Regions from separate parts of the Microbacterium sp. SL62 genome, predicted to be linked through region 2. Evidence: predicted binding sites of a transcription regulator. Region 2 holds the regulator's gene; the other holds the start of a gene.
What was found. The regulator HrcA, encoded in region 2, represses chaperone genes, less so after heat shock. The targets are predictions, from matches to a motif close to TTNGCACTCGNNNNNNNCGAGTGCNAA.
Positions count from the first base shown of each region.

Region 1: groL (chaperonin GroEL) is a predicted target of HrcA. The motif match lies at 3,233-3,259, and genes of this name have one in related genera.

Region 1 is NZ_JAPPRM010000001.1:2,784,407-2,794,790, forward strand. Features, by position in the region: gene OVA26_RS13325 (sensor histidine kinase) at 1-883, shown strand, start outside; gene OVA26_RS13330 (hypothetical protein) at 1,031-1,339, opposite strand; gene groL (chaperonin GroEL) at 1,575-3,194, opposite strand; gene OVA26_RS13340 (cold-shock protein) at 3,365-3,565, opposite strand; gene OVA26_RS13345 (LytR C-terminal domain-containing protein) at 3,697-4,299, opposite strand; gene OVA26_RS13350 (DUF3263 domain-containing protein) at 4,335-4,589, opposite strand; gene OVA26_RS13355 (DUF2332 domain-containing protein) at 4,599-5,588, opposite strand; gene msrB (peptide-methionine (R)-S-oxide reductase MsrB) at 5,661-6,080, shown strand; gene OVA26_RS13365 (nitroreductase family protein) at 6,077-6,646, shown strand; gene OVA26_RS13370 (DMT family transporter) at 6,707-7,648, opposite strand; gene OVA26_RS13375 (amylosucrase) at 7,826-9,673, shown strand; gene OVA26_RS13380 (hypothetical protein) at 9,677-9,958, shown strand; gene OVA26_RS13385 (hypothetical protein) at 10,233-10,384, opposite strand, start outside.
Region 2 is NZ_JAPPRM010000001.1:2,186,239-2,196,622, forward strand. Features, by position in the region: gene ybeY (rRNA maturation RNase YbeY) at 1-358, opposite strand, end outside; gene OVA26_RS10435 (PhoH family protein) at 355-1,380, opposite strand; gene OVA26_RS10440 (HIT domain-containing protein) at 1,430-1,777, opposite strand; gene OVA26_RS10445 (16S rRNA (uracil(1498)-N(3))-methyltransferase) at 1,843-2,577, opposite strand; gene dnaJ (molecular chaperone DnaJ) at 2,580-3,704, opposite strand; gene hrcA (heat-inducible transcriptional repressor HrcA) at 3,767-4,807, opposite strand; gene hemW (radical SAM family heme chaperone HemW) at 4,988-6,205, opposite strand; gene OVA26_RS10465 (DUF1990 family protein) at 6,205-6,849, opposite strand; gene lepA (translation elongation factor 4) at 6,875-8,719, opposite strand; gene OVA26_RS10475 (alpha/beta fold hydrolase) at 8,807-9,529, shown strand; gene rpsT (30S ribosomal protein S20) at 9,648-9,908, shown strand; gene holA (DNA polymerase III subunit delta) at 10,037-10,384, opposite strand, start outside.

The sequences.
Region 1 (10,384 bases), 600 kb from region 2:
GCGCATCGAGAAGGAGGCGATCCGGATGGGCGCCCTGGTCGAGGATCTTCTGGCCCTCGCCCGCCTCGACGAGCGTCGTGACGTCACGATCATCGCCCTCGATCTGCGCCCGATCGCCCGCGATGCCGCCCTCGACCTGCGGGTGACCTCTCCGCAACGCGAGGTGACCGTCGACGACACCACCTCGCGTGACGAGCTGGTGCTTCCCACGATCACCCTCGACCCGCTGCTGGACTCCGGCGGACGGCCTGCGAGCGGCAACGGTCGACGCCGCACCGCCCCCACCACGTCGGCGATGGCGATCGCGGGCGCGACCCTGTCCCGGTTGCGGCGTCGGTCGAAGGACGGCGCAGAGCCCACGGCATCCCCCTCGTCCGAAGGCGAGCCCGCGCAGGGCACGGCCCCCCTCGGTGTGGTCCGGCCCGTACCACGTCTCGCCCCCATCGTCATGGGCGACGAGAACAAGGTGCGTCAGGTCGTCGCGAACCTGCTCGGCAATGCCCGCCGCTTCACGGCCGAGGACTCCCCCATCGGTCTGCGCGTCGGCGTCGACGCCGAGAGCGACATGGGCTGGATCGAGATCATCGACCACGGCGAGGGAGTGCCCGAGCAGATCCGCGAGCAGATCTTCCAGCGCTTCTGGCGCGCCGACACCTCGCGCACCCGAGAGACCGGCGGCTCGGGTCTGGGCCTGTCGATCGTGGCATCCATCGTCGACCTCCTGCACGGCACGGTCGATGTGCGCGACACCCCCGGGGGCGGAGCGACCTTCCGTGTCTCCCTTCCCCTCGCTGACCGTCGCGACGCCCAGGAGCACGCACTCATCGAGACGCAGCCCCTCGAACGCCTCCCCGAGAACTACCGGCCCGAGAACGACGCCTGATCAAGGGGGTCGCCCCGGAGGCCGGATCGCGATCACGGTTGCTCGCGCCCTTCTGCTCCTCAGACTCCCGGAACCGGCGCTCCACCCCGTGGCTGTCGATAACGGCTTGGGCGGTCTCTTGCGCGTCAGCGCGTGGTGTTTCCACCCTCACCTGAGGTTGAGGAACCCCCACCTCCACGCGATGGCGCGCACTGCCTGCTCGGACAAGCCCGGGAATAGCGCCCTGAGCTTTTCATAAAGCCGTTCCCTCAACCCGTCATCGAAAGGCGCCACCTCTTCCGGTGTGATCGCCTCCGATCGTACGAGGGTCTGAACGATCATCGAGGTGAGTTCGAGCCCCTCGTTCGCATGCGCTTTCCTGACCGCGGACATCTCATCGAGAGGGAAGGGTGAGCGGTCTTCGCCGATGTAGCGCACGATCGCGTCGCTGACGAGGGAGTCATCGAGGGAAGACATGACCAACCTCCTGCGTCACGGCGCCGTGACCCGCGATGGCTCGATCCGAGCGATGGCCGCCTCGGCTTCACGAGAGGAGAAGAGGTCTGTCACTCGGGTGATGGTAGTCCCCGAGTCCATGACCTGGGTCGAAGATGTGAGAAATTACACCCTTCCTCCGATGTCACCCCGCCCCTGCCCCGAAACAAGAACGCCCCCTCCCGGAGGAGGGGGCGTTCTCAGGCGTCAGCGTGGATCAGAAGTCCATGCCACCCGTCGGGTCGCCCGCGGGAGCGGCGGCCTTCTCGGGCTTGTCGGCGACGACGACCTCGGTGGTGAGGAAGAGGCCGGCGATCGACGCGGCGTTCTGCAGCGCGGAGCGGGTGACCTTGGCCGGGTCGATGATGCCCTGTGCGAACAGGTCGCCGTACTCGCCGGTCGCGGCGTTGAGGCCGTGGCCCACGGGGAGCTCGGCGACCTTGTTCGCAACAACACCGGGCTCGAGACCGGCGTTGAGCGCGATCTGCTTGAGCGGGGCCTCGATGGCGACGCGCACGATGTTCGCGCCCGTGGCCTCGTCACCCGTGAGCTCGAGGTTGGCGAGAGCGTTCTTGCCGGCCTGGATGAGCGCGACGCCACCACCGGCGACGACACCCTCTTCCACAGCGGCCTTGGCGTTGCGCACGGCGTCTTCGATGCGGTGCTTGCGCTCCTTGAGCTCGACCTCGGTCGCGGCTCCGGCCTTGATGACGGCGACGCCACCGGCGAGCTTCGCGAGGCGCTCCTGGAGCTTCTCGCGGTCGTAGTCGCTGTCGGTGTTCTCGATCTCGCGGCGGATCTGGGTCACGCGACCCTCGATCAGCTCCGACTCACCGGCACCCTCGACGATCGTGGTCTCGTCCTTGGTGATGATGACCTTGCGGGCACGGCCGAGCAGGTCGACGGTCGCGTTCTCGAGCTTGAGGCCCACCTCTTCGGTGATGACCTGGCCACCGGTGAGGATCGCGATGTCCTGCAGCTGAGCCTTGCGGCGGTCGCCGAAGCCGGGAGCCTTGACGGCGACCGACTTGAAGATGCCGCGGATCTTGTTGAGCACGAGCGTCGCGAGGGCTTCGCCCTCGACGTCCTCGGCGATGATGAGGAGCTCCTTGCCCTCCTGGATCACCTTGTCGACGATCGGCAGAAGGTCCTTGATGTTGGAGATCTTCTGGTTGGCGATCAGGATGTACGGGTCTTCGAAGACCGCTTCCTGACGCTCGGGGTCGGTGACGAAGTAGGGGTTGATGTACCCCTTGTCGAAGCGCATGCCCTCGGTGAGCTCGAGCTCGGTGCCGAAGGTGTTGCTCTCTTCGACGGTGACGACGCCTTCCTTGCCCACCTTGTCGATGGCCTCGGCGATGAGCTCGCCGATCGCGGGGTCGGCGGCGGAGATCGACGCGGTGGCGGCGATCTGCTCCTTGGACTCGACCTCCTTGGCGGAGGCGAGCAGCTCGTCGGTGACGGCCTTGACGGCCTTCTCGATGCCCTTCTTGAGCGAGATGGGGTCGGCGCCGGCGGCGACGTTGCGCAGGCCCTCGCGCACGAGCGCCTGGGCGAGAACGGTGGCGGTGGTAGTGCCGTCACCCGCGACATCGTCGGTCTTCTTGGCGACCTCCTTGACCAGCTCTGCGCCGATCTTCTCGTAGGGGTCGTCGAGCTCGATCTCCTTGGCGATCGAGACACCGTCGTTCGTGATCGTGGGGGCGCCCCACTTCTTCTCGAGCACGACGTTGCGACCGCGGGGGCCCAGGGTCACCTTGACGGCGTCGGCGAGAGTGTTGAGGCCGCGCTCGAGACCGCGCCGGGCCTCTTCGTCGAAAGCGATGATCTTTGCCATAAGTGTGTCGTCCCTCCCGGACGGGTGACTTGCAGATTTTGGCACTCGACGAAAGCGAGTGCTAACTCATTCTGGCACTCGCCCCTGGGGAGTGCAAGCCGCGCACCGTCCCGGAAACACCGAACGCCGCGGCATCCGGAACTCGGATGCCGCGGCGTTCTGATCAGCGCTCAGGCCAGTCGCACGGACTCCGCCTGGGGGCCCTTCTGACCGGTGCCGACGGTGAATTCGACGGCCTGCCCCTCCTCGAGGACGCGGAAGCCCGACATCTCGATGCTCGAGTAGTGGACGAAAACGTCCTGCCCGTCATCGACCGTGATGAAGCCGAAGCCCTTCTCGGCGTTGAACCATTTGACAGTGCCCTGCGTCATGCGAATCTCCTGTTGCTGAACGACGAGGTCATCGTAAGCACGGGGGGTGCCACCGAATCGGGGTTCGGGAGCATTGTTGACGCGCGTGCATCCAAGTTGTTACTCCGCGGAAACACGCGGCCCGCGAGCTGTCAGGATGAGGGCGAGGCGGACGGCTGACCGGATGCCCGGTCGAGGCCGATCACGACGATCAGACGCTTGACGTTGCTCTCGTCGTCGGGGGTGTTCGGGTCATCGGTGGGCTGCAGGAAGTCGCTCTGCGCGACCTGCGCGCCACCGATCGTCTGCGCCAGCCCCTCGGCCGCCGCCTCATCGCTGTCGAGACGGTAGTAGATGGTCGTGTCGGCGAAGTCGGTGCTGTCGGAGTTGCCGGTCTCGACGGTGTCGCCGCTCCACCCCGCCGCCACGATCTGGTCGCGGACGGAGGCGGCGAGACCGCTGTCGGGCGTGCCGTTGAGCACCACCACCGAGTACGACGTGTCGACCACGGCCGGGGTCGTCGGCTCCGCCGAGGCGATCGGGGTGGGAGCGTCGGCGGGGCCCAGCGAGATACGGCCCGAGACCACGAGCGTCGCGAAGATGCCGGCGATGATCAGCACCAGGGTGGCGATGGCCGCCCACAGGAAGACGATCCACCCGCGCAGACGCGGGTTCTCGGCCCGGTGAGCGCCGACGCGACCGGAGTCGGCCGGGAGGTCGTCGAAGCGATCCCGAGGGAAGGTCGATCTGGCCATTGGACGATGCTATCGGTCGCGTCCGAGCGAACCCGTCAGCGTTCCGCCGTCCGCCCCAGGCGCGCCCGGTGCTGGGCAGCCGCGTCGTCGCGCCGACGGCGCAGTCGACGCACGAGCATGGGGTCGTGCGCGAGGGCCTCGGGGGTGTCGATCAGCCGACCGAGCAGTTGGTAGTACCGGGCGGGCGTCAGTGCGAACTCCGCGCGGATGGCTTCTTCTTTCGCACCCGCGTGGCGGCGCCACTCCCCCTCGAAAGCGAGGAAGGCGAGGTCACGGTCCGACAGGGTCACGCCGTCACGCTACTGCGCCGCCGCCCGCGATTCCGGATGCCACGCCACCCACGCCCCGAGCGGATCGACCTCCGCGAGCACCTCGCCGTCGAGGGCGAGGGCGAACCCGCCGCGCGCGGGCTCCGGACGTCTCGTCCACCCGTCGTGCAGCCCGGGCGCGTCGAGGGTGATCCACCTGCCCGCCGTCCGCGCGGCGTCGATCACCGCGGCGCGATGGACGCGGGGGACGTGCGCGAGCACTCCGGGGGTCGTCACGACGAGCGTCGCCCCGGCCGGAGCGGTCGCGGCGAGCGCGGGAAGCGCCCCGGCCCCATCACCGGCGACGAGGACGGGCGGAGCGGCCGCGGCGATGTCGAGGGCTCGCTCGATGCGCTCGAGGCGCCCCTGTTCGCCCGGCCACACGAGACCCGTGAGCCACGAGCGGTCCTGCTCGCTTCGAGCGTCGAGGGGGCTCAGGTCGATCCCGGCCCGCCAGACGATCTCGGGCATGCGCAGGTCGGGGTGTCCCTCGAGGTCGCTATCGAGCACGACGGAGCTCGGCCCGTCGGCGGGATCGAGCGTGACGAGCTCGCCGCCGCGGCGATACCGGTACGAGTACCGGTCCGGAAAGAGGCACAGCCCCGCGCTCGCTCCCACCTCGAGCAGGGCGATCGGCCCCTCGATCAGCGAAAGCGCCGGCAGCAGGGCGGCGCAGCGCAGAGGCTCGTTGGTCTGAACGCTCCGGCGCCCGCACTCGGCGACGATCGCGTCGGCGTGGTCGAGGACCCACGAGCTCCACGCGTCGACGTCGTCGAGCGGCGCTCCGAGCAAGCGCATGACCGCGAACACGAGGGGAGGCTGCCGCCGTGTCTCGGGGATGCGCGCGAGCGCCGCGGCCACCGCGGCGTCGTCCGTGACGCGGCGGGCCCACGCCTCGTACACCGCCGAACGGCCGGGGGCTTCGTCTCGCGCGAACCGCCGGTAGCGGTCGACGACGGCGGTCACGGCATCCTGAGTCACCCGGGAGATTATGCCGTCACGACCTGACCGTCTTCGGGCACGAGAGAATGGAAGCGAAGAAGGAGAGTGAACATGACCTACGCCGTCGACAAGTCCGACGACCAGTGGCGCGCCGAGCTCAGCCCCGAGCAGTACGCGGTGCTCCGCCAGGCGGGAACCGAGCGCGCCTGGACCGGTGAGCTGCTCGATGAGAGCCGTGCCGGCTTCTACACCTGCGCCGCCTGCGGGAACGAGCTGTTCCAGAGCGGCACCAAGTTCGACTCGCACTGCGGGTGGCCGAGCTTCTACGAGTCGGTCCGTCCCGAGGCCGTCGAGCTGCTCGAGGACAACAGCCACGGTATGCAGCGCACCGAGGTCCGCTGCGCGAACTGCGGGTCGCACCTGGGTCACGTCTTCCCCGACGGATTCGGCACGCCCACCGGCGACCGCTACTGCATGAACTCGCTGTCGCTGAACTTCACCCCCGCCGACTCCCCCGTCGACGAGGCATGAGCGCGCTCGAGGCGATGCGCGACCGCCGGTCGTGGTCGAAGGTCACCGATCTCGCCCCCACCGGCCCCGAGCTCGAGACGTTCGTCGCCGCGGCCGGTCGCGTCGCCGATCACAAGAGCCTGCGTCCGTGGCGGCTCATCGAGATCCGCGGCGCCGATCGCGACGTGCTCGCGCGAGCTCTGAACAAGGCCGACGGCAAGAAGGGGCACTCGTCGAAGCCCCGCCGCGCTCCGCTGATCATCGCGGTCGTCGCCGACCTCAGCTCGAAGAAGATCCCCGCGTGGGAGCAGGAGGCCGTGGCATCCGGGGTCGCCCACATGCTCAGCCTCGTGCTCGACGAGGCGGGCTTCGGCGTGTTCTGGCGCACCGACGACAACACCCGCAGCAAGGTGCTCGCGAAGGCCCACGGGCTCGCTAAAGGCGAGGTCCTGCTCGGCTGGCTGTACGTCGGCGGGAAGCCCCCGCGGACCCGCGCCACTCGACGAAAGACCGTGGATGCCGCGAAGCACCTGTCGCGCATGCCCGGAGGCTCGAAGAAGCGCACGGTCGACGAGACGCGTCTCTGACCTTCCTCCGATCGACGCCGCCGTGGGACAGCCGTCCCCGGCGGCGTCGTCGTTTCGCGGTCAGCGGCGGCGGCGCCTCCACGGCACGGCGGCGACGGCCACCCCGGCGATGGCCACGGCTGCGGCGAGCAGCGCCACCGGAGTGGAGGGGGCGGCCGGGGCCGGCCAGAGCGCGTCGAGTAGCACCGAGGTCGTGAGAAGACCGACCACCGACCCGAGGCCGAGGAGCAACACCCCCGTCCGGCGTACGACGACGGACGACAAGAAGATGTAGATCACGCCCACCGCCCCGCCGAGGTAGAGCCACGGCTCGGTCGGGATGGTGCGCGGAGCCCCCACGAGGCCGACGTGCACACCCGCGGCGATCACGAGGACCACCGTCCCGCCGATGAAGTTCACCAGCGTCGCGGTGAGCGGGCTCTCGACGCGCACGCGCAGGCGCCCGTTGGTGCCCTGCTGCCAGGCCACACCCGCGCCCGCGATCGCGGGGACGACCAGCATCCACAGCGGAACCCCGCCGAGCGCGTCGCCCGACAGGCACACGACGACTCCGGCGATGGCGAGCAGAGCGCCGACCAGACGGCGGACCGTCACCGGTACGACCCCGGCGGGCCCGTAGCCGATGCGGTCGAGCACCATTCCCCCGGTGGTCTGACCCGCGACGAAACCGACCGTGAAGAGTGCCACGCCGATCGTCGCGACCGTCAGCCCCTGGCTCGCGACGGTGAACGCCCCGACCAGACCCCCGAGCAGCATCCAGGGCGGGATGGTTCGGGTCCGGATGCCGGCGACCAGGCGACCGAACCCGCGTCGGCCCCCGGGAATCAGGGCGGACAGTACGACGAGGATCACGAGTCCGGAGCTGAACGACACCGCGGCCGCGACGAAGCCGTCGCCGATCTCCGCCCCGAGGGTGCCGTTAATGCGCGCCTGCAGCGCGGTGAGGGCGCCGATGAGCACCGCTCCCCCGACGGCCACGCCGACCGTTCCCCGCTCCGCCACGGCTCTCCCCTCGCGCCCCCGCGCGGGAGCCACCGTCGATCGTACGACGCGGGGTCGGGCCACCCTGCCCTCGCCTCCGGGCCGGCGGCGGCACGTCGCTGTCGACCGCTGACCCCCGGATGCGTCAGGCTGTGATCCGTGACCCAGCTCCACCCCGGCTCCGACGACGTCTCGCGCCTGATCGACGACCTCCGCGCGGTCGACACCGACCGCGAGTTCCTCGCACATGCCGAGCAGCACCTTCCGCGCCTGCACGATCTGTTCACGCGGCTGTACGGCGAGCGTCCCGACGGCCTCGAGCGTCTGGCATCCGTCGTTGATCTCGCACGCACGTCGTGGCTGGCGCGTCCCCGGACGCTGAAGGCCCTCGACCGCGAACGCGAGAGCGCACCCGGCTGGTTCGAGAGCGAGGGCATGCTCGGGGGCGTCTGCTACGTCGACCGGTACGCGGGCGGACTCCACGGCATCCGGGAATCGATCCCGTACTTCCGCGAACTGGGTCTCACCTACCTGCACCTCATGCCGCTGTTCGAAAGCCCCGAGGGCAACAGCGACGGGGGCTACGCGGTGTCCAGCTATCGGCGGGTGAACCCCGCGCTGGGAACGATGGACGAGCTGGCCGCCCTCGCGACCGAGTTGCGCCGGGCGGGGATCTCTCTCGTGGTCGACTTCATCTTCAACCATACGAGCAACGAGCACGAGTGGGCGCAGAAGGCCCTCGCGGGCGAGGCGGGGTACGAGGACTTCTACCTGATCTTCCCCGACCGCGAGATGCCCGACGCCTACGAGCGGACCACGCGCGAGATCTTCCCCGACGATCACCCGGGTTCCTTCGTCCAGCTCGACGACGGCCGCTGGATCTGGGCGACGTTCTACCACTTCCAGTGGGACCTGAACTACGCCAACCCCGCTGTCTTCGAGGCGATGGCGGGCGAAATGCTCTTCCTCGCCAACCAGGGCGTCGAGATCCTCCGCATGGATGCCGTGGCCTTCATCTGGAAACAGCTCGGCACCACCTGCGAGTCCCTCCCCGAGGCGCACCTGCTGCTGCAAGCTTTCAACGCGGTCCTGCGCATGGCGGCCCCGGGCCTGCTGTTCAAGTCGGAGGCCATCGTGCACCCCGACGAGGTGATCTCGTACATCTCGCCGGACGAGTGCCAGATCTCGTACAACCCGCTGCAGATGGCCCTCACCTGGGAGGCTCTCGCCACCCGCGACGGCCGCCTCCTGCAGCAGGCGCTCGAGCGCCGCCACGCCCTCCCCGCCGGCACCGCGTGGGTCAACTACGTGCGCAGTCACGACGACATCGGGTGGACCTTCGCCGACGAGGATGCCGCCGAGCTGGGCATCGACGCGTCCCCGCACCGCAGCTTCCTCAACGACTTCTACGTCGGCCGGGCGGAGGGTTCGTTCGCGCGCGGCGTGCCGTTCCAAGAGAACCCGCGCACGGGAGACGCTCGCGTCACGGGAACCACCGCCTCGCTGGCCGGGGTCGAAGCGGGAGACGCCGGGGGCGAAGACCGGGTCGTGCTCGCCCACGCCCTCGCGCTCTCGACAGGGGGCATCCCCCTGCTCTACCTCGGTGACGAGGTCGCCCAGCTGAACGAATACACCTACACCGAACGAGCGGACGAGGCCGACGACAGCCGGTGGGTCAACCGCCCCTTCCGCCCCGGGAGGAACTACGAGGATCGAACGGATACCGGCACCCCGGCCGGTCGCGTCTTCTCTCGGCTCTCGCGCCTCACCGAGGTCCGCCGGTCGACGCCGGAATTCGCGGGCAACGAACTTATCGCGTTCGGTGCGAACGTGGCATCCGTCGTCTCCTTCCTCCGCCCGGGTCGCGAATTCTCGGTCCTGGTGCTGGCGAACGTCGCCGACTCGGCGGTCGAGGTCGACGCCCTGACCCTGTCGGGACTGGTCCCGGAGGCGCTCGACCTGGTGTCGTCGCAGCCCGTGTGGCTGGGTGCCGGAATCACCCTCGCGCCTCACGGTGTGCGGTGGCTGCGCGTGCGGATGCGCTGAGTCGTGCCCGAGGACTCCCGTCCCGCACGCAACCACGCGTGGCACCTCGCCGCGCTGGGCGCGGGGGTCGTTGCGATAGCGACCTCGGTCTGGGCGCCGCCCGGGCTGATCGGCGATCTTCTCGTCCTGGTGGTCTCGGTCTGCACCCTCCTGTTCGCCCTGGACGGAAGCCGCCGCAGGGGGCCCCTTCGCGCCCTCGCCATCGCCGGGGCTCTGCTGGCGGGCCTGGCCATGATCGTCGCGGCGGCGGTGTTCCTCGTCGCTCTGGCGCGGGCCTTGTCGTGAACGCCTGGCACGCCGACCGTGGGAAGGGCAAGGGCCGATCCGCTTCGGGCTGAACGCCTACGGTGAGGCCATGAACGACGCCGAGCTCTCCGCCCTGACCATCTCCCGCGCCAGGGAGATCGTCCGGAACGGGGGAAAGCCCTTCGCCTGCCTCATCGTGAAAGACGGCGAGATCATCGTCGAGGCGAGGAACGCGCCCCGCCCTCGGAGCAGATCCCGGTCGACGATTCGACCTCGCCGTTCCGCGAGTGGACCGCCGCGCACGGAGGCTGAGTCAGCGGGGGCTCGAGGGCGCCGCGCCTGCGGAGGATCCTCGCTGGCCGCTCTCGCGGTCCCACTCGAGCGACTTCCACTGGAGAAACGTGCAGAGGTTGCTCGCCACGACGAGTTCGGCGGCGAGACTGGCGATCTCGTGCACGGACAACC
Region 2 (10,384 bases):
GCAGCAGGCCGTGCGTGGTCAGCAGGATCAGTTCATCCTGCGTCGAGTGCTTCGCGGCGACCGCCTGGGTCTCGGCCACGGCCGGGCAGAGCACGATGTCGCCCAGCAGGCCCGCGGGGGTCGGCGCGTCTTCGGAGCCCGGACGCAGCTCGTCCATTGGGAAGCTCAGCACGTCGGTGGGGCCGGGCTCGTCCATCCACTGCACGTGCAGGGACTCCATGGCGCCCTCGTCGACGAGCACGATGGCCACGTCGGCGTCGGGGCTGACGTGCAGCTCCTGGAGGTTGAACTCCATCAGACGCAGCAGGACCTGCTCGTCGATCTGGTGGTCGGACTCGTTGTTGATCTCGATCGTCATGAGCGGTTTCGTCTCGGGAGGTGATCGCGGGGACCGGCGGCACCGGGGCCGCGTCGCTCCGCACGGGTGGCGAATTCTGAGGCCTCGTCGCGTTCGCGTCGAGCGGCCAGGCGCTTCTCGTCGTATTCGCTGTACGCGTCGACGATGCGGCCGACGAGGTTGTGTCGAACGACGTCGTCGCTGGTCAGGCGCGAGAAGTGGATGTCGTCGATGTCGTCGAGGACCCGCGTGACGAGGCGCAGGCCCGAGGCGCCCTGCGGAAGGTCGACCTGCGTGATGTCGCCAGTGACGACCATGCGCGTGCCGAAGCCCAGGCGCGTGAGGAACATCTTCATCTGCTCGGGCGTGGTGTTCTGCGCCTCGTCGAGCACGACGAACGAGTCGTTGAGCGTGCGCCCGCGCATGTAGGCCAGCGGGGCGACCTCGATCGTTCCCGTCGCCATGAGCTTGGGGACGATGTCGGGGTCCATCATCTCGTTGAGCGCGTCGTAGAGCGGCCGCAGGTACGGGTCGATCTTGTCGGTGAGCGTGCCGGGGAGGAACCCGAGCCGCTCCCCCGCCTCGACGGCGGGACGCGTGAGGATGATGCGGTTGACCTCTTTGCGCTGCAGCGCCTGCACGGCCTTCGCCATCGCGAGGTAGGTCTTGCCGGTACCGGCGGGGCCGATGCCGAACACGATCGTGTTCTCGTCGATCGCGTCGACGTACTCTTTTTGACCCGCGGTCTTGGGTCGGATGGTCTTTCCGCGCGACGACAGGATCGCCTCGCCCATGACCTCGGACGGACGGGGTCCGCCGTCGGAGCGCAGCATGCGATTCGAGCTGGTCACGTCGGCCGGGTCGAGTCCGTGACCCGAGCGGGTCATGCTGAGCAGTTCGTCGACGAGGCCGCGGGCCGCGCGCACCGCGTCGGGCGTGCCCGAGAGGGTGATCTCGTTGCCGCGCACGTGCACGTCGACGTCGGGGTGCTCCTTTTCGACGACGCGCAGCAGGCGATCCTGCGGGCCGAGCAGTTGCACCATGGCCACGCCGTCGACCTCGATGCGGTCGGAGACGGTTTCTTCGGGGGAATCAGCCACCCAGGCTCTTTTCGTTCAGGCCGCCCGCGAGGACGTGGGCGTGCACATGGAAGACGGTCTGACCGGCGCCCTCGCCGGTGTTGAAGATCAGACGGAAGTCGCCGTCGGAGTGCTCGGCGGCGACGGAGTTCGCGAGCCCGATGACCTCGGTGAGCAGGTCGGGGTCGCCCGCGGCCAGCTCGACGACGTTGCGGTATTGCTGCGTCTTGGGGATCACCAGCAGGTGCACCGGCGCCTGGGGCGCGATGTCGCGGATCGCGAAGGCGTTCTCGGTCTCGGCGACGATCTCGGCGGGGATCTCGCCCTGCAGGATGCGCGTGAAGATCGACGGCTCGCTCATGGCATCCATTCTAGTGAGGGCCTCCGACATCGAGGCGGGGCCGTTGCGCCGAGGCGCGGCCCGGATCACCAGCGCCCGTGCGCCGCCGACAGCACCGAGATGGCCGCGGCCCCCGCGGTGGAGGTGCGCAGGACCGTGTCGCCCAGGCGTACGAGTCGGGCGCCGGCATCGGCCAAGGCCGAGAGCTCCTCTGGCGCGATGCCGCCCTCGGGGCCGACCACGAGCACGACGTCGCGCCCGTCAGAGGCTTCCGTCGCGACGGACGTGAGACGGTCGGATGCCGAGGGCTCCAGCACCAGCACGAGCGAGGTCGCGACGAGACGCACGAGGTCGGCCGTGCGGGCCACGCCCTCGACCTCGGGGATCCAGGCCCGGTGCGCCTGCTTGGCCGCTTCGCGGACGATCGTTCGCCAGCGGGCGAGGCCCTTGTCGGCCTTGGCATCCCAGCGCGAGACGCTGCGCGAGGCCTGCCAGGGCACGATCGCGTCGACGCCGAGCTCGGTCGCCGCCTGAACGGCGAGTTCGTCGCGGTCGCCCTTGGCCAGGGCCTGGACGAGCACGAAGCGCGGCGAGGGTCCGGGGATGACCTCGCGCCCCGTCACCCGTACCTCGACCTGCTTCGGCGACGCCGCGGTGACGACACCCGTGAGCCACGCTCCGCGACCGTCGCCCAGTGTCACCCCCTCGTCGACGCGCACGCGCCGCACGGCGGCGGCGTGGTGTGCCTCGGCGCCGGTCAGCACGACGGAGTCGCCCGCGTGGGCGTTCCCGGCGTCGTCGGTGACGAAGTGCAGCACCACGGTCAGTGCCGGAAGCGGTCGCGGAACTTGCTGAACATGCCCTGCTGGTGCTCGGCAAGCCGCGGCTTGGGGGCCTTCGTGCGCTTGGCGAACTCCTCGATGAGGGCGCGCTCCTTGTGGTCGAGACGCGTGGGGGTCACCACGTGCACGCCGACGCGCAGGTCGCCGCGCTGACTTCCGCGCAGCGGCGTGATCCCGCGGCCCTTGATGGTCAGGACGTCGCCCGATTGCACGCCCGGGCGCACCTCGAGGTCGACGCTGCCGTCGAGGGACTCGATCGACGTGTTCGTCCCGAGAATGGCATCCGGCATCGACACCTCGAGGGTCGCGACGAGGTCGTCGCCCTCGCGACTGAAGGCCTCGTGCGCTTCGACCGTGATCTCGAGGTACAGGTCGCCGTTGGGGCCGCCGGCAGGACCGACCTCGCCCGACCCGGGCAGCTGCAGACGCAGGCCCGACTCGACACCGGCGGGGATGTCGACCGAGACCGTGCGGCGCGCACGAACGCGGCCCTGACCCTGGCACGTCCCGCACGGGTAGGGGATGGTGGTCCCGTGACCCTGGCAGACGCTGCAGGGGGCACTGGTGACGACGTTCCCGAGCAGGCTGCGGACCGTGCGCTGCACGTGGCCGGAGCCGTGGCAGATGTCGCACGTGACCTCGCTGGTCCCGGGCTGCGTGCACGCGCCCTGGCACGTCTCGCACAGCACGGCGGTGTCGACCTCGAGGTCGCGGTGGGTGCCGAACACGACGTCGCCGAGGTCGAGGGTCACACGGACCAGGGCGTCTTGGCCCCGCTCTCGACGCGACCGCGGACGCGGACCCCGTCCGCCGCCGCCCTGGCCGCCCCCACCGAAGAACGTCTCGAAGATGTCGCTGAACCCGCCGAAGCCGGCCGCTCCCCCGCCGCCGAAGGGGTTCTGGTCGCCGCCCATGTCGTACCGGCGGCGCTGCTCGGGGTCGCTCAGCACGTCGTAGGCGTGGGTGACCAGCTTGAAGCGCTCGGAGGCGTCTTCTCCGGGGTTCACGTCGGGGTGCAGCTGGCGTGCCAGTCGGCGGTACGCCTTCTTGATGTCTTCGGGGCTGGCATCGCGTTCGACGCCCAGGACCTCGTAGTGGTCAGCCACAATCGCCTTCCTGTCCGCTTGCGCGGGGTCGTTCTCGGGTGGGGTGCTCGCGGGATTCGACGTCAGCGAGACGCGTCGTCGTCTTCGAGCATCCGGGTCAGATAGTGCGCGACGGCACGGACCGCCGCGAGGTTGGAGGAGTAGTCCATGCGGGTGGGACCGAGCAGCCCGACGCGGGCCCCGCCGGTGGATCCGTCGTACCGGCTGGCGAGCACCGAGGCCTCGATGAGTCCGAACGGCTCGTTCTCACGACCGATGCTCGCTGACAGCCCCTTCTCATCGGCCACCATCTCACTCATGAGACGCAGGAGCGTCACCTGCTCTTCGATCGCCTCGAGCAGCGGGTAGATGCTCCCGCGGAAGTCGGACTCGCGCTTGGCGAGGGTCGCGGCGCCGGCCATGACGAGGCGATCCTGACGGAACTCCTCGAGCTCCTCCCCCACGATGCGCAGCACCGCGTCGGCGAGCACGTCCAGCGTGACACCCGGGCGCGGCCCGTCGGTCAGCACGGCTTGCACCTGCTGCGAACTGTCGGCGACGCTGCGCCCGACGAGCAGCGCGCCGACGCGAGCGCGCAGCTGCACGATGTCGGTCTCGCCGGGTTCTGCGGGCACGAGGGCGATGCGCTGCGAGACCCGGCCCGTGTCGGTCACCAGGATCACCAGCACGCGCGGGCCGCCGAGGGCGACCAGTTCGACGTGACTGACATTGGCGCGGGCGAACGACGGGTACTGCACGATCGCGACCTGTCCGGTCAGCTGCGTGAGCGCGCGGACGGTGCGGGCGAGCAGGTCGTCGAGGTCGCCCGCTTCGTCGAGGAACGACGTGATGGCGCTGCGCTGTGCTCCCGAGAGCGGGCGGAGCTCGGCGAGGTGATCGACGAAGACGCGGTATCCCTTGTCGGTGGGGACGCGCCCCGACGAGGTGTGCGGGGCGACGATGAGCTCTTCGTCCTCGAGCAGGGCCATGTCGTTGCGGATGGTCGCCGCCGACACCCCGAAGGCGTGTCGATCGACGATCGCCTTGCTGCCGACGGGTTCGCGCGTGTCGACGTAGTCCTGCACGATCGCACGGAGCACCTGAAGGCCACGTTCCGACACCATGAGCTGCTCCTCCCGTCTGGCACTCGCATCTGCGGAGTGCCAATTCTACGGGATCGCCTCGGCACGGTGCCGGGCGGCTCGCGGAGTCGCCCTGCGGCGCGTCGTTCAACGCCCGAGAGCCCCTCATCGAGGTCGGCACGCGAGCACCGGAACGAACTCGTCCGCCGGCCGCGTCGCCGGTCAGACCGTGAGCGCCCGGACCACGGCATCCGCCAGGAGTCGTCCCCGCAGCGTCAGCACGATGCGCCCGTGAACGGCATCCCGGCCCTCGATCAGACCGTCGGCGATGAGGGATGCCACGGCCTTCCGCCCTTCGCCGAGGATCTCGGACACGGCCAGACCCTCGCGGATGCGGCTGCGCAGCAGCACCGACTCCAGCCGGCGCGCGGTCTCGTCGGGCCGCTCGCGCGCGGCCGCGGGCGATTCGACCGCGGCCAGGCGTTGGGCGTACGCGGCGGGGTGCTTCACGTTCCACCAGCGGAGCCCCGCGACGTGGCTGTGCGCGCCCGGCCCGAAGCCCCACCAGTCGGTCCCCCGCCAGTAGGCGAGGTTGTGACGCGAGCGGTGCGCGACGTCGCGCGACCAGTTCGACACCTCGTACCAGTCGTATCCGGCGGCGGCGAGCAGGTCGTCGGCCAGCTCGTACATGTCGGCTTGCAGGTCGTCGGAGGGCTCGGCCACGACCCCGGAGCGGATTTGGCGCGCGAGCTTGGTGCCGTCTTCGACGATCAGCGCGTAGGCCGAGACGTGGTCGGGCTCGAGGGCCGTGGCCGCTTCGAGGGAGGCGCGCCAGTCGTCGAGCGATTCTCCCGGCGCGCCGTAGATGAGGTCGACCGAGACGTCGAGACCCGCGCGGCGGGCCGCGGCGACGGCCGTGGCGACGTTCGCGGGATCGTGGGTGCGGTCGAGGGCGGCGAGCACGTGCGGCCGGGCCGACTGCATGCCGATCGACAGGCGGGTGACACCGGCGTCGGCGAGAGTGCGGGCGACCGTGTCGTCGACGGTGTCGGGGTTGGCCTCGACGGTGACCTCGGCCCCGTCGGCGATTCCGAACTCCGAGCGGACCGCGTCGAGCATGCGCGCCAGGTCGCCCGGCGGCAGCAGGGTGGGCGTTCCTCCGCCGAAGAAGACGGTGGATGCCGCGCGGCGGCCACCCGCGGCATCCATCACTCCCCCCGCCAGACGCACCTCGGCGGCCAGCGTGTCGGCGAAGTCGTCTTGGCGGGCGCCGCGCAACTCGCTGGCGGTGTAGGTGTTGAAGTCGCAGTAGCCGCACCGCACGCGGCAGAACGGCACGTGCAGGTAGACACCGAAATCGGCGGTCGGGTCGATCTCGAGGTCGGCGGGCAGGTGTCCGTCGGCGGGGGCCGGGTCTCCGAGCGGGAGCGGACCGCCCATCAGGACGAGTACAGCGGCGAGATCGCGCGCAGGTAGCGGGCGAATAGCGCCTTGCGCCGACGGCGCACGCGGCTCGAGAACAGGCGGTACGACGGGGCCGTCGGGCGGTCGAAGGCGCGCACGACGAACCACACCTCGTCGTTGTCGCGCCACTCCACCGCGAACAGCTCTTCGCCGCTGACGATCGAATGTCCGACGGTGCCGAGGATGAAGCCCATGCGACGGGGCTCTTCGAAGACCGAGATCACGCGCAGCTCGGCGTCGGCGCGGTGGCCGTCGACCTTGCCGTGCAGGCGCACGCCGGTGCCGGGGCTGACGAACGGCGTTCCGTCGGCGGCGAAGCGCTGCTCGGCCTCGAGGCTGCTGGGCGCGACGGGAGCACCGTCGGCGTCGAAGCCGACGCCCGAGTAGCCCTCACCCGACGCTGGGCGCACGTCGCTGATGCTCAGTTCGCCGGTGCGCAGGGGCGCCCACGACAGCAGGAGCTCTCCGGCCGCGGCGAAACGCTCCTCGCCGCTGCCGATGCGCCAGGCGTCTTCTGCCGGCAGCGAGTTCTCGGGCGGGTACTGCATCAGATCGTGCGCCTGAGTGGCTCCGACAGCCGCGTAGTCGACCGTGTCATCGGTGAAGTTCTGCCTGCGCATGGTTCACCCCTCTCGGTGTGGTGCGTTACTTCTTGGTCTCGACGTCTCCCGACAGGGCGGCGATGAACGCCTCCTGCGGAACCTCGACGCGGCCCACCATCTTCATGCGCTTCTTGCCCTCTTTCTGCTTTTCGAGGAGCTTGCGCTTTCGGGTGATGTCACCGCCGTAGCACTTGGCGAGGACGTCCTTGCGGATGGCGCGGATCGTCTCGCGCGCGATGATGCGCGCACCGATCGCGGCCTGGATGGGAACCTCGAACTGCTGGCGCGGGATGAGCTTGCGCAGGCGCTCGGCCATGAGCGTGCCGTAGGCGTACGCCTTCTCGCGGTGCACGATCGAGCTGAACGCGTCGACCTTGTCGCCCTGCAGCAGGATGTCGACCTTGACCAGATCGGCGGTCTGCTGACCCGCGGGCTCGTAGTCGAGGCTCGCGTAGCCCTGCGTGCGGCTCTTGAGGTGGTCGAAGAAGTCGAACACGATCTCGCCGAGGGGCATGTGGTAGCGCAGCTCGACACGGTCTTCGCTGAGGTACTCCATGCCGAGCAGCGTGCCGCGGCGCGTCTGGCAGAGCTCTATGACCGTGCCGACGTAGTCCTTGGGCAGCAGGATGCCGACCTTGACGATCGGCTCCGACACCGAGGCGACGCGGCCGTCGGGGTACTCGCTCGGGTTGGTGACGGACACCGTCTCGCCGGTGTCGGTCGTGACCTCGTACGTCACGGACGGAGCGGTGGTGATGAGGTCGAGACCGAACTCGCGCGAGAGGCGCTCGGTGATGATCTCGAGGTGCAGAAGGCCGAGGAAGCCGCAACGGAAGCCGAAGCCGAGGGCGACCGAGGTCTCGGGCTCGTACTGCAGCGAGGCGTCGGAGAGCTTGAGCTTGTCGAGAGCCTCGCGCAGCTCGGCGTAGTCGCTGCCGTCGATCGGGTAGATGCCCGAGAAGACCATGGGCTTCGGGTCGGTGTAGCCCGGCAGCGCGTCGGTCGCGGGCTTGCGGTGCGTGGTGATCGTGTCGCCGACCTTCGACTGGCGCACGTCTTTCACGCCGGTGATGAGGTAGCCGACCTCGCCCACGCCGAGACCCTTGGTGGGGACGGGCTCGGGGCTCGAGACGCCGATCTCGAGGGCCTCGTGCGTCGCGCCGGTCGACATCATCTGCAGGCGCTCGCGCGGCTGCAGGGCACCGTCGATCATGCGGACGTAGGTGACCACGCCGCGGTAGGCGTCGTACACGGAGTCGAAGATCATCGCGCGGGCCGGAGCGTCGGCCCTGCCGACGGGGGCGGGGATCTTCTCGACGATCAGGTCGAGCAGCTCTTCGACGCCCATGCCGGTCTTGCCGCTGACGCGCAGCACGTCGGCGGGGTCGCCGCCGATGAGACCGGCGAGCTCGGCCGCGTACTTGTCGGGGTCGGCGGCGGGAAGGTCGATCTTGTTCAGCACCGGGATGATCGTCAGATCGTTCTCGAGCGCGAGGTAGAGGTTGGCGAGGGTCTGCGCCTCGATGCCCTGAGCCGCGTCGACGAGCAGGATCGCTCCCTCGCACGCCGCCAGCGATCGGCTGACCTCGTACGTGAAGTCGACGTGACCGGGCGTGTCGATCATGTTCAGGGCGAACGTGCCGTCACCGGTGCCCCACGGCATCCGCACCGCCTGCGACTTGATCGTGATACCGCGCTCGCGCTCGATGTCCATGCGGTCGAGGTACTGCGCCCGCATATCGCGGTCGCTGACGACGCCGGTGATCTGCAGCATGCGGTCGGCCAACGTTGACTTGCCGTGGTCGATGTGAGCGATGATGCAGAAGTTGCGGATCTGCTCCGGCGGAGTGGCAGACGGCTCGAGGGGCTTCAGGGCGCGCGGTGACATGTTCCGTCGATTCTACGGTGGTGCGCCGACATCGCCGTCCCCGGAGGCTCGGCACCACGGGATCCGGAGGCTTTTACAGTGGATGCCATGGCGGTCCAGGTCGTGCTCGTGCACGGCATCCGCACGTCCGCCACGATGTGGCGGGCGCAGGTCGCGCATCTGCGACAGCGAGGCACCCCGGTCACCGCGGTCGACCTGCCGGGGCACGGAACGCGCCGCGACGAGGCCTTCACGCTCGACGGGGCGTTCGTGACGATCGATGACGCGGTACAGGATGCCGCGACCCGCGGTCCCGTGCTGCTGGTGGGGCACTCCATGGGCGGGCTGTTGTCGATCGAGTACGTCGGCGCCGCGCCTCGTCCCCCGGTCGCCGGGTTCGTCGCGGCATCGTGCACGTCCCTGCCCCGCGGCATCGGGCTGGCGGCCTACCGCTTCTTCACGCGGCGTTTCGATAGCCTCCCCGATCGCGGTCTGGGACTCACGAACCGCGTGCTCGACCGCACCCTCCCTCCCGAGACGCGGCCCGACTTCGGCGCCGGCGGCTACGCCTTCGACGCGCAGGACACGGCCCTGTCGTCTCTCGCGGAGCTCGACATCGTGGCATCGCTTCGCCGGATCGATGTGCCCCTGTGGTTCGTGAACGGGCAGTGGGATCAGCTCCGCATGAACGAGCGGATGTTCCTCGCCGTCGCCCCGCACGCGGAGCTCATCGTGGTTCCGCGCACGACGCATCTCGTCACGGCGATGCGTCCGCGAGTTTTCAACGCGCTGCTGGAGGTGGCGCTCACCACGATCGAGGCATCGACCTGATAGACTCGGTCCTTGGCTTGCGTGTGGGGTTTTTCCCGACCTCCACGATCGCCGGTGCAGCGCCCCTCTACCGCTCGCCCGGCACATCCCATACTCACTCAAACGAAAGACCGTCGACGTGGCGAACATCAAGTCGCAGATCAAGCGCAACAAGACCAACGAGAAGGCGCGCGAGCGCAACAAGGCCGTCAAGAGCGAGCTCCGCACGCACGTGCGTCGCACCAAGGAGGCCGTCGTGGCCGGTGACAAGGAAGCGGCCCTCAAGGCGCTCGCCACCGCGACCAAGAAGCTCGACAAGGCCGTGAGCAAGGGTGTCATCCACCAGAACCAGGCCGCGAACCGCAAGTCGGCCATCGCGAAGTCGGTCGCCGCTCTCTGAGCCGCAGCTCTTCTCGACAGCCCGTCCCGCATCGCGGGGCGGGCTTCGTCGTTCTCGGAGTGGGGTGACCTCTGCGCACGGTCCGCGTGCGCAACCGGCGCGGCAAGCGAAGCCTCTTCGGTTGCCGCTCAGCCCCCGTAGGGCGCGCGGGTGGCGATGATGGTGATCATGCGCTCGAGGGCGAACACGGGGTCTCTCGACGCGCCCTTGACCTCGGCGTCGGCTCGAGCCGTGGCATGGATCGCCATGCCGAGCGTGTTGCCGGTCCAGCCGACGAGGTCGCGGCGGGCGCGGTCGACCTGCCAGTCCTTCATGCCCAGGCGCTGAGCGAGCATCGACGACGACTCGCGGGTGCCCGCCACGCGCGCCATGGTGCGGAGCTTCATGGCGACCGCGGCGACGAGAGGCACGGGATCGGCCCCGGATGCCAGCGCGTGTCGCAACGCGAGCAGGGCGGGGCCGTACTGCCCGGCGAT